2 regions of the Arthrobacter sp. NPDC056727 genome follow, and region 2 is predicted to be linked to the other one. Evidence: riboswitches for the same ligand, from Rfam matches in the RefSeq annotation. Region 2 holds a riboswitch; the other holds the start of a gene.

Region 1 (6,051 bases), on a different contig from region 2:
CTTGGTGACGTATTGCCCGTTCTCTTCCACGACGTATTCCGAATGGACCGCCGTGGAGATGCCGCTGCCCATGCCGCCAAGGCCGTCGGGCGCGAAGTCGCCTCCCTGGCCCGGCACTGTTCCGCTGCCCGGTGCCTGCATACCGCCCGGACCGCCCATGGAACCGCCATCCTGGGGCAGGCCACCCTGGACACCGCCCTGGGCCGAGCCACCCCGGGTCCCGGCGGCTGTTCCGTTGGCAGCGGCAGCGTTGCTGCCCAGCCCGTACACAGTGGCTCCGGCACCAGCAGCCAGAACGGTCGCCGCGCCCGCCACCACCAGCCCGCGCTTCATGGTCCACGGCTTGCCGCCGGCAGCCGAACCGCCCGCTTTTCCGGCCGACGGCGGCCCTCCCCAGCCCCCACCCCAGCCCGGCGAGGTTCCGGACCCCTGGCCGGCCACCGGCATCCGGTCCGTTTCGGCGTCGGGCCCGGCGTCCGGTCCTGCGGTGGGCCCCGCGGACGGCCGGGCAGCCGGCCCCGCGTCCGGTCCTGGCTGGTAGGCGTGCCCGTCCGGCTGAGGCGCCGGAGGCAGGGGTGTGGTTTCCGGAACAGGTGCGTGCTGCTGTCCGCTCATTGCGATCTCCTTAGGGGTGCGGAAGTGTCCGTTCCAGACTGGAAAGCCTTCCTGTGATTGGGCTGTGCGGCGCAAGAGCCATGGCTGTGACCTGAAAAGTACGTACAGCGCGCCTTCCAGCTCGCTAGGCTGGGATTCACAGCCGGCGCACAGGGTTGCCAAAGCGGCGGCTAAACACCAGAACGGAGAGTTGTCACATGGCCACTTCGCACTCCATGACCAACAACCTTCCCCAGCTGACCCACCCGGACGGCTCCCCCATCCGCGCCCTGGTGGTCGACGACGAGCCGAGCCTTTCCGAGCTCATGAGCATGGGCCTGCGCATGGCCGGCTGGTCCGTCGCCGTCGCCGCGGACGGCCCTGGGGCCGTGAAACTCGCCAAGGAGTTCCGCCCCGACGTGCTGGTGCTGGACGTGATGCTTCCAGGGTTCGACGGCGTCGAGCTCCTGGGCAGGATCCGCGCCTTCGCGCCGGAGGTCCCCGCCCTGTTCCTCACCGCCAAGGACGCGGTACAGGACCGCATCGTGGGCCTCGCCGCGGGCGGCGACGACTACGTCACCAAGCCGTTCAGCATGGAGGAAGTCCTGCTGCGCCTGCACCGGCTGGTCCAGCGCTCCGGCGTGGCCGCGATGGACTCCGCTGAACTCGTGGTGGGCGACCTCGTCCTGAACCTCGACACACGCGAAGTCACCCGGGCGGGCGACGAGCTGCAGCTGACAGCAACCCAGTTTGAGCTGCTGCGCTACCTCATGGAGAACCCCAAGCGCGTGGTCAGCAAGGCCCAGATCCTGGACCGGGTGTGGAACTATGACTTCGGCGGCCAGGCCAACATCGTGGAGCTGTACATCTCCTACCTGCGCAAGAAGGTCGATGCCGTGCACCCGCCGATGATCCACACCGTCCGCGGCGCGGGCTACGTCATCAAGCCGGCAGAGTAGGCCGTGGCAAACCTTTCCGGAGCCGTCCGCACGCAGCGCCGGAGCTGGCTGAAGCCGGGCACCTGGCATTTGCGCACGCGCCTGGTCCTGGTGGCGATGGCACTCCTTGTGGCGATCTGTGCCGCCATCGGCCTCTTCAGCTACGCGTCGATGGATTCCTTCCTGACCCGCCAGCTCGACGATCAACTCACCGGCGCCGCTGACAGGGCCCGGGACTTTGGCCGTCCGCCGCTGGGCTCTGCCGGCAACAAGCCGGATCCTCTCGAAGGCCGGGGCCAGCGGGTGGGCACCCTGGTGGCCAGGATCCAGTCCGGGCAGGTCAGCGCGGGATTCCTGGCCTCCGATGCCAGCCGCAAGACTCTCTCGGCCGCAGACAACCAGACCCTTCTGGGGCTCCGCCTTGACGGCGGCCCCGTCGACCGCACCCTGTCCACCGGGGCCTACCGGCTGGTGGCCGCCCAGACACCCTACGGCGACGTCATGGTGACCGGACTCCCGCTGGCAGACAAGCAGAGCACCCTGACGTCACTGGTCTGGACCATCACCATCGTGTCGCTGGGCGGCCTCGTGCTGATCGGCCTGGCCGGGACGGTGCTCATCCGCCGCACCATGAAGCCGCTGGAACAGCTCTCCGAGGTGGCGACCCAGGTGTCCCGCCTGCCGCTGGACGCCGGTGAGGTGGCACTCGCCGTCCGCGTCCCGCCGTCGAACACCCACCCCGGAACTGAAGTGGGCAGCGTGGGGCACGCCCTGAACCAGATGCTGGACAACGTCTCCAACGCGCTGGAAGCGCGGCAGGAAAGCGAAATGAAGGTGCGGCAGTTCGTGGCGGATGCCTCGCATGAGCTCCGCACCCCGCTCACGGCCATCCGCGGCTACACGGAGCTGATGCGCATGACCGAAAGGTTCACCCCGGACGGCCAGCGCTCGCTTGCCCGCGTGCAGAGCCAGTCGGAACGCATGACCGCGCTGGTGGAGGACCTCCTGCTGCTCGCCCGGCTCGACGAGGGCCAGCCGCTCAAACTCAGCGACGTGGATCTCACGCAGCTCGTGATCGAGACCGTCAGCGATGAAAAAGTCATGGCGCCGGACCGGGCGTGGCATCTCGACCTTCCGGAGGAACCGGTATCGGTCCGGGGCGACGCCTCGCAGCTGCACCAGGTGCTGGTCAACCTGCTCTCGAACGCACGCAAGCACACTCCGCCCGGCACCACGGTGACCACCGGCGTCCTGCGCTCAGCCGACGGCAGTGCTGTGATTACTGTCACGGACGACGGCGCCGGCATCCCGCCCGAATTCGTGGACAAGGTCTTCGCGCGCTTCGCCCGCGCAGACGCGTCACGTGCGACGCCGGCAAGGTCGGCCCTGGCGCCGGCACCGGCGGCGGCGAAGGGCTCCGCCGCAGGTGGCGAAACCGCGCCAACCGCCCTCCGCACCCCCGCATCACAGGGGGAGCCGGGGATTTCGCAGGGAGACGCGGGCGTGGCTTCGGCGGAGGGAACCAGCGGCCTGGGCCTGTCCATCGTGCAGTCCATCGTCGAGGCGCACGGCGGCACGGTCGAGGTGACATCCCGGCCCGGCCGGACCGAATTTGCCGTCCGGCTCCCCACGCAAGGCGCCGCGCCGTCGTCGTGATGTCCGTTACCTAAATGTGACTTAATCAAAAGCCTCCTGTACCGTCGATAGGGTGCGGCCGCCACTGGAGCCGCATCTCCGGATTGACGCCCAGCTCTGCCGCTTCCCGGATTCCGCTACATCAGGCAGAGGCGGGGGAACCAGAGTCCCGGGCTTTCCGCATCAGCCCTTGGGGTGAAGCCGACACGTGAATTTTCCGTGCGGCCGGATGACCTCATCCGAACCCGACAGCTAACTCCGCAGGTGTTGAGAGGCAATCCACCATGTCTGAATTCAAGATTCAGGCGCGCCCTGAACGCGCCTCGAACAAGCCTGGCCGCACGACGTCACGCCCCGGCATTTCCCGGCACCGCGCCGAACCGACGCCGCCCACGACGGCATTGGGCCGCTTCGCCGCAAACCTTCCGTCCTTTGGGCGCCGGGCAGCCATCCTGACCACCGCAGCCGCCGTGCTCGTGGGCGTCGGCGCCGCCGGCCAGGCCGCCGACCAGGCTGCGCCGTCCGCCGCCCCGACGACAGCGGCCACCGCTGACGCCGGGCAGACGCTGAGCTTCGACAAGACGCTGATCTCCGCCCTTCCGGCCCCGACTGCGGCGTCCATCGCGGCGCAGTCCGCCACCAAGGCGACCGCCAAGGCCACCCCGAAGCCGGCCGCCAAGGCTGCTCCTGTTGCCAAGGTTGCCGTCAAGGCCGCCCCGAAGCCGGCCGCCAAGGCTGCTCCTGTTGCCAAGGTTGCCGTCAAGGTGGCCCCCGTGAAGGCTGCTGCCCCGGTCGCCGTGAATGATCCCGCCGGCGCGCAGGCCTACGCGGCCAGCAAGCTCGGTTCCTTCGGCTGGTCCGCAGACCAGATGCAGTGCCTGAACCGGCTCTGGACCAAGGAATCGGAATGGCGCACCACGGCCACCAACGCCAGCAGCGGCGCCTACGGCATCGTGCAGTCGCTGCCCGCCGAGAAGATGGCGAGCTCCGGCGCGGACTACCGCACCAACTACCGCACTCAGATCAACTGGGGCCTGGGCTACATCAAGGAGCGTTACGGCTCCCCGTGCGATGCGCTGAACTGGCACCTCGCCAACAACTGGTACTGACCGGTTGCCGCGGCCGGACCGGCTGACGGCGAACATTTCTGCACCGCTTTAGGGTGACCGGCTTTGATGCCGAGGGCCCCGGATCCGCCAGGATCCGGGGCCCTTTTGCTGCCCACGCCCCTCCCGCAGCGGGCAAAGTGGCGCAGAAATGCGGCCACCCCCGTTCAAAACATCACGCCGAAACACTTCCACAGCCCCTGCACAGCTTCGCCCTAAAACCCTCATAACAGCGGCCGCCACTGTTGTTGCATGACCATCACTGACCACGCCTCCGGAACCCAGCCCCGCCCACCGCTGCACACCCAGCTGCACACGCTCCAGGCAGCCGGCGCGGCCGGCCATGCCCCGGCCTGCACCCCAGGCAGGCACCCCCGGCGGCAGCCCATCGACACCTCCGCCGCGGTTCCGGTCCTGGACGTGACCATCCCGGTCTACAACGAGGAGCGCGACCTGGAGGAGTGCCTGCGCCGGCTGCACACCTACCTGCGCGGCACGTTCCCGCACTCGTTCCGCATCACCGTTGCAGACAACGCGAGCACCGACGGAACGCTCAAGGCTGCCGAGCGCGTGGCCCGGGAACTCTGTGAGGTGGATGTGGTGCATCTCGAGGAGAAGGGCCGCGGCAACGCCCTGCGGAAAGTCTGGCTGGCCTCGCCGTCGCCGGTCCTGGCCTACATGGACGTGGACCTCTCCACCGACCTGGCCGCGCTGGGCCCGCTGCTGGCACCGCTGATCTCCGGCCACTCGGACCTGGCCATCGGCACCCGGCTGACCCGCAACTCCCGGGTGGTGCGCGGGCCGAAACGCGAATTCATCTCCCGCAGCTACAACTTTCTGCTGCAGTCCCTGATGGGCGCCCACTTCAGCGATGCGCAGTGCGGTTTCAAGGCCATCCGCGCCGACATCGCCCAGCAGATCCTCCCGCACACCGTGGACACAGCCTGGTTCTTCGACACCGAACTCCTGGTCCTCGCGGAACGGTGCGGCCTGCGCGTCCACGAGGTGCCGGTGGACTGGACCGACGACCCCAACTCCAGCGTGGACATCGTCCAGACGGCCCTCGCCGACGTCCGTGGAATGGCCCGGCTCAGCAAGGACATGGTCACCGGCCGCATCCCGGTCGCGGAACTCCGTGCCGCCCTTGCCCGCGGCCCGCTGCCGGCAGCTTCCCGCAGCCAGGAGCAGAGCCCGGGCGGAAGCCTGTTCGGCCAACTGGTCCGGTTCGGCACCATCGGCGTTGCCTCCACCCTCGCCTACCTGGTCCTCTTCTACCTCTGCCGCAACCTGATGGACCCCCAGCTGGCCAACCTGCTGGCCCTGCTCACCACCGCCGTGGCCAACACCGCCGCGAACAGGCGCTTCACGTTCGGCATCGCAGGCAACAGCGATGCTGCCCGCCACCACTTTGAGGGGCTGCTGGTTTTCGGGATCGGGCTCGCCCTCACCTCCGGCGCGCTGGCCCTGGTCCACAGCGGCGCACTGCCGGGAGGCACGACGCCGGACCGCTGGCTTGAGCTGGCCACGGTCACTGCAGCGAACCTCGCCGCCACCACAGTGAAATTCCTGCTGTTCCGGCTCTGGGTCTTCCGACGGCGGCCGGTCCCCACCAACGCTCCCTCAGATCCTGCCGCCTCCGAGCCATCGCTTCCGCACTCATCCCTCCCGACAGAAATGACACAGTCATGAGCACCACCGTCACTCCCCCAAACCAGACGGCACTCGAGCGGACATCAACCCACACCGCAGAGGCCGCGCCCGAAGCGCCCCGCCAGGCC
Region 2 (6,051 bases):
CCGCGAGCGGAGTCAGCGGGAATGCGCACAGGCCGTTAAACACGAGCGTGTCCTTTCTTCCGTGGGTAACTCCCTTCATGCTCACAGCCGCATTGGCCCTAGCATAGATCCAAGAATCGACGATTCAGGAGGACCAAGATGGAGGCGGAGCTGCCGCTGGTTCTGGACCATCGGAGCCGCGTTCCGCTGGCGGCCCAGCTGGTCGGCCTGCTGCGGTCAGCCGTCCTGAACGGAACCCTGCGGCCGGAGCACACGCTGCCGGCATCGCGGCGGCTCGCAGCGGAACTGGGAGTGTCCCGCGGAGTGGTGGTCCGCGCCTACGAACAGCTCTCGGGCGAGGGATACCTGGAAAGCCGGGGTTCGGCAGGCACCCGCGTGGCGGTACGTCCCGACGGCCGCGGCACAGTGACGGAGGGCGTCCGGACCGCTCCCGGAGCGGACCCCGCCGGGACCATTGACCTCACTCCCGGGCGGCCGTCCGGCGCACCGTTCCGCGACCGTGACTGGCGGGCAGCGTGGCGGAAGGCCATCTCCGAGCCGGTGGATGTTGAGCTTCCGCCGGCCCTGGGCATGCCGGCGCTTCGTACAGCTGTGGCCGATCACCTGGCCGCGTCCCGCGGGCTCACAGTGAGCGCCGACGACGTCGTTATCACAGCCGGCACCAGCGACGCCCTGCAGCTGGCGGTGGCGGCACTCCGCGGCCAGGCGGAGCGGCCCCGCGTGCTGATGGAGGACCCCGGCTATCCCACGGCCAGGCGCGTGCTTATCGCGGCGGGGGCCACCGTGCTCACCCTTCCGGCAGGTGACGACGGCCTGGAGGCCTCCCAGCTCGCGGCCATTGATTCCCTTCCTGACGCCGTCCTGGTGACCCCCAGCCACCAGTACCCCCTCGGCGGCAGGATGCCGGTCAGCGAGAGGCTTGCCCTGCTGGCCTGGGCTGAAACGAACCAGGTGGTGATCCTGGAGGACGACTACGACAGCGAGTTCCGGCACCGCAGAATGCCGCTGCCCGCCCTCGCCTCGCTGCCGTCCGGCGCCGAAGTCGTCCTCGTGGGCACGTTCTCGAAGTCGCTGAGCCCGTGGCTGCGGTGCGGCTACCTGGTGGTCCGCGGTACGTCGGGGCAGCGCCTCAGGAATGCCCGGCTGGACCTCGGCACCCCCGTTCCCGGAATGCTGCAGTCCGCGTTGGCCACCTACATCGCCGGCGGCGGGCTCGCACGGCACATCGCCCGGGCGCGGCGCCAGTACGCGCACCGCCGGGCACTGCTGCTGGACCGGCTTGGCGGACGGGCAGGCCTGGAATTGGCAGCCCTCGACGGCGGCCTGCACGCCGTCATCCGGCTTCATCCGAAGGTTCCTGCCGAACGCCTCGCCGAGGAAGCGCTGGGGCTCGGGGTGCGGGTGGTGACGCTGGCCAGCTACTTCGCAGAGCGGACGCCGGAAAACGGCCTGGTCATCGGTTACGGCGCCCCCACCGACCTGCAGCTGGCCCGTGCGCTGGACGTTCTCACCGGGCTGATCGACCGCATGGCCGCCGGCGCACAGCAGTAGCACTGCCGGCGATCGCCTGCGGCGAGCGTCAGTGCCCGGTCGCCAGGACCACGGCCAGGGTGAGCATCAGCAGGGCGACGCCGCCGTCGAGGACGCGCCAGGACGCCGGACGCGCGAAGAAGCCGCTGAGGCCGCGTGCCCCGTAGCCGATCAGGGGAAACCACAGTGCACTGCCGGCGGCGGCGCCCGCGCCGAAGAGCCATTTGCCGGAGTCACCATGGGTGTTGGCCAGTGAGCCCAGCAGCACGAGCGTATCGAGGTACACGTGGGGATTGAGCCAGGTGATGGCTGCTGCGGTGAGCACCGCCGACCAGACGGTCCCCTTGCCCGGAGAATCTGCAGCCTTGAGCGCACCTGGCTGCAGCGCACGCCGGGCGGCGAAGACAGCATAGGAAACCAGGAACGCGACACTGAACCAGCGCACCACGGCGAGCAGGACAGGGGCGCCCTGGATCAGCGCGCCGATCCCGCCGACGCCGGCAAATATCAGGACCGCATCACTGCCGAGGCACATGAGGACAACCGGCAGCACCCCCTCGCGCTTGAGGCCCTGCCGCAGCACGAAAGCGTTCTGGGCGCCAATGGCGACGATGAGGCTGAGGCCGGCTCCGAGACCGGTCAGGAAGGGGATCATGTCTTCGACGGTACGAGCCGAAAATCTTAAAGGCAATTCACTTTTCCTGCAGTTCCATTAGAATTTCTTCATGGAACTCGACCAGCTCAGGGCCCTCGCCGCCGTCGTTGACCACGAAACGTTCGACGCCGCGGCGAGCGAACTCCGGCTCACGCCTTCGGCCGTGAGCCAGCGCATCAAGGCCCTGGAACGCTCCGTGGGCAGCGTACTGGTGCGGCGGCTCAAGCCGGTCCGGCCGACGCCGGCAGGCGAGCAACTTCTTCGCTCCGCACGCCAGCTCCTGCTCCTCGCCGACGAGGCGGTCCTTTCGCTGCGCGGGTCCGGGGCGGCGGACGCGAACGACGGCGGCGCGCGGCCGAGTGCCGAACGGCTGCGGGTTCCGATCGTGGCCAATGCGGACTCGATCGCGACGTGGCTGCCGGCCGCCTTCCGGGAGATCGCGCTCGGCGGGCGGGTGGCGCTTGAGCTGTTGCGCGACGACGAGCACGCCACGGCTGATCTCCTGCGGTCCGGCGACGCCGTCGGTGCGATCACCGCGGATCCCCGACCGGTGCAGGGGTGCACCATCCGGCCGCTGGGCACCATGGTGTACCGCGCCAAGGCCTCACGCGGGTTCGTAGAGCGCTGGTTCCCCGGCGGCCCCACTCCGGAGGCCGTCGCCGTCGCCCCCGTCATGCAGTACGACCGGAAGGACACCCACCAGCTCGCGGTCCTGGCCCGCGTCGCACCGGACGCCACTCCCCCGCAGCATTTCATCCCCGATTCGGTCCAGTACGTCGAATCGGTCCACGCCGGCCTGGGCTGGGGCATGGTGCCGGACCAGCAGGACCCGGAGGACTCACTCGTGGAGCTCGATCCCTCGTGGAGCGAGGACCTGCGGCTCTACTGGCAGGCGTGGACGCTGGAGTCTCCGGGCCTCACGGAGGTGACCAGCGCCGTCGTCCGCGCCGCCCAAACGCTGCCGCCGCACGGCGCCTAGTCAGAACGCAGCGGCCGGTCAGAACACAGCAGCGGCGGGTGCCCAAAGCACCCGCCGCCGCTGCGTGAACCATTCCGCCTATGAGGCGTTAGCGCCGTTAGGCGTTCACGCGCACGTAAGTGGCGCCCGAGAGCCAGGAGGCCGGGTGCACGATGGTTTCGTTGACGCCGTTCATGCCGCTGCTGATCGCCTGCCCGCCGCCGATGTAGACGCCGATGTGGCCGGCGCTGATCATCAGGTCGCCGGGCTGCGGGGAGGAGACCGGCGTTCCGTACTGGTAGAACTGCGCCGGGGCGAGGTCACCGACGGACTTGCCGACGGACCGGAGCGCCTGCTCCACCAGGACCGTGCAGTCCTGGGTGGCGCCGAGCTGCGACTGTGCGGAAGCCACGATGGCCGCACCCACGCCACTGGCCGCCTGGGTGGCGGGCGTGATGGACGCCGAGGCGTTGTAGATTCCCATGCCGGAGGTCTCCGGCGCTGCCTGGGCCGGGGCCGCCGGTGCAGGTGCAGCAGGCACGGCAGGGGCCGCGGGCACCTCCGGCACAGCGGGTGCTGCAGCAGCGCCCGGTCCCGGGATCAGGAGCTGGTCGCCGGGGTAAATGACCGATGCCAGGGTCAGTCCGTTCTCCGCGAGAAGAACATCGAGGCTCACCCCGTGGCTTGCCGCGATGGCACCGAGGGTGTCGCCGGAGACTACGGTGTACGGCGCGCCGGCAACGGCGGATCCGCCACTGGCCGGGGCGGGAGCCACCGGCGCAGCGGGGGCGGCCAGCGCCTGGCCGGCGGCGGACTGGGCAGCAGCGGCCGCGCCCGTGGCTGCCTGGCTGGCGGAGCTGTCCGGCACCTCCGGAGCGTAGGCGCCAGCGTGGGCGGGTGCGCCGGCGCCGAAGAGGAGCCCGGAGGCGACGGCGGCCGCGGCGGCCGGCTTGGCAACCGAGGCGGCGTTGGACTTGAAGGAATACGACAGCCCCTGCAGAGCGATCGAGGTCGTCGGGGTCGCGCGGTGGCGCGCGGCTATGGACTTACGTGACATGGTGATGTGCCTCTCCCATGCCTGCGGGGTTAGCTGTCGGGTTCGGATGGGAGTCACCCGGTCCGGACGTCCGCTGGGCAGAGCGTCTGGACTTAACCCCTAGGCCTTGGCGGGCAAGGCCGGTACTAACGTGGTTCCCCCGTCCCTGCCTGCTGGTCATAGCGAACGGATCCCGGTCAGCGGCAGGGCTCGGCATTCTGTCCGGGAATGCCCTGAGCGGAACCAGGGCACCGGCCGAGGCTATCGCACCCCCACACCAAATGTCACATTTCGGTAACGGCGCGGCGAGGGACCAACTGCAGAAAGGGCCCGCTGGAAAGGAACTGCGGACAACGCACCGCAGGACCCCGAATGCCCCACCCTACAGGGCCTTCACCGCCCCCAACACCTTTGTCAGGGATTCCTTGGCGTCCCCGAACAGCAGGGTGGTCTGCGGCTCGAACATGAGGTCATTCTCGATTCCGGCGAACCCGGGCCGCATGGACCGCTTGAGGAACACCACCTGCCGCGCGTCCGCCACCTCAAGGATCGGCATTCCGTAGATCGGCGAGCCGGCGGTGGTCTTGGCCGCGGGGTTGACGACGTCGTTCGCGCCCACCACCAGCGCGACGTCGGCGGTGCGGAACTCGGAGTTGATCTCGCCCATTTCCTTGAGTGACTCGTAGGGCACGTTGGCCTCGGCAAGCAGCACGTTCATGTGCCCGGGCATGCGCCCCGCCACCGGATGGATGGCGAAGTCCACGCGGGTTCCCCGCGATTCCAGGGCCTGTGCCAGCTCCGCCGCCGTGTGCTGTCCCTGCGCCACGGCCAGCCCGTACCCCGGGACGATGATCACGCGCTGTGCGTAGCCCAGCAGCACCGCCACGTCCTCCGGGCTGGACGAGCGGACCGGACGGTCGCTCACGGCGGTGGATCCCGCCGTCGAACCTCCCCGGAAGGCGCCGAACAGGATGCCGGCCACGCTGCGGCCCATGGCCGCCGCCATCGCCCGCGTCAGGATGGTGCCCGACGCCCCCACCAGCGTTCCGGCCACCACCAGCAGAACGTTCCCCAGCACCAGGCCGGACGCCGCCACAGCCAGGCCGGTGAAGGCGTTGAGCAGCGAAATGACGATCGGCACGTCGGCGCCGCCCACCGGCAGGACCAGCAGCACGCCGGCCACCAGGCCCAGCAGCAGGAGCAGCAGCGCCAGGACGAGCGAGCCGCCCAGCACGACGGCGGCCGCCGCGCCGACCGCGGCGAGCAGCACCGCTCCCATGAGCACCGGCAGGCCTGGGAACACCACGGGGCGGGTGGTCATGAGCTCCTGCAGCTTGGCGAACGTCACGGCGGACCCGGCGAAGGACACCGCCCCCACCAGCAGGGTGAAGACGACGGCGACCCGCACCCAGGCGTCCTCCGCATGCGGCAGTTCCAGCAGCGCCACGAGCGCGGCGGCGCCGCCGCCCACGCCGTTGAACAGCGCCACGAGCTGGGGCATCTGGGTCATCTTGACGCGCCTGGCCACGGGGGCGGCCACACCGGAACCGACCACAATGGCGCCAAGGATCAGCGGAACGTTGTCCAGCCGGGTGGAGAAAAAGACGGTGACGACGGCGACCAGCGCACCGAAGGCGCCGATGAGGTTGCCGCGCCGGGCCGTGCGCGGGGAGTTGAGCCCCTTCAGCGCCAGGATGAAGAAGACGGCGGCGGCGAGGTAGAGCAGCGCGGTGACGTTGGGATCGAGGAGGGTCACCGCCGGGCCTCCGTGTTCTCCCTGGCCTCACCCTGCCCGGGAGTGGGCGCGGCCGGTTTGTCCGGCTTGCGGCCCCGGAACATCTCCAGCATGCGGTCGGTCACCACGAAGCCGCC

What was found. A riboswitch is a leader RNA that binds a small molecule or an ion and turns the genes downstream of it on or off. The one in region 2 is predicted to bind cyclic di-AMP.
Region 1: it holds a riboswitch for cyclic di-AMP, as region 2 does, so the genes downstream of both, ACFRAH_RS12140 (hypothetical protein) here and ACFRAH_RS13265 (LysM peptidoglycan-binding domain-containing protein) in region 2, are expected to answer to the same signal.

What each region holds. Positions count from the first base shown of each region.
Region 1 is NZ_JBHTZA010000010.1:105,893-111,943, reverse strand. It holds gene ACFRAH_RS12155 (hypothetical protein) at 1-615, opposite strand, end outside; gene ACFRAH_RS12150 (response regulator transcription factor) at 813-1,553, shown strand; gene ACFRAH_RS12145 (ATP-binding protein) at 1,557-3,188, shown strand; cyclic di-AMP (ydaO/yuaA leader) riboswitch at 3,283-3,446, shown strand; gene ACFRAH_RS12140 (hypothetical protein) at 3,452-4,276, shown strand; gene ACFRAH_RS12135 (glycosyltransferase) at 4,526-5,962, shown strand; gene ACFRAH_RS12130 (glycosyltransferase family 39 protein) at 5,959-6,051, shown strand, end outside.
Region 2 is NZ_JBHTZA010000012.1:9,338-15,388, reverse strand. It holds gene ACFRAH_RS13285 (dihydrodipicolinate synthase family protein) at 1-43, opposite strand, end outside; gene ACFRAH_RS13280 (PLP-dependent aminotransferase family protein) at 139-1,551, shown strand; gene ACFRAH_RS13275 (LysE/ArgO family amino acid transporter) at 1,580-2,185, opposite strand; gene ACFRAH_RS13270 (ArgP/LysG family DNA-binding transcriptional regulator) at 2,256-3,164, shown strand; gene ACFRAH_RS13265 (LysM peptidoglycan-binding domain-containing protein) at 3,262-4,200, opposite strand; cyclic di-AMP (ydaO/yuaA leader) riboswitch at 4,204-4,405, opposite strand; gene ACFRAH_RS13260 (NAD(P)(+) transhydrogenase (Re/Si-specific) subunit beta) at 4,562-5,935, opposite strand; gene ACFRAH_RS13255 (NAD(P) transhydrogenase subunit alpha) at 5,932-6,051, opposite strand, start outside.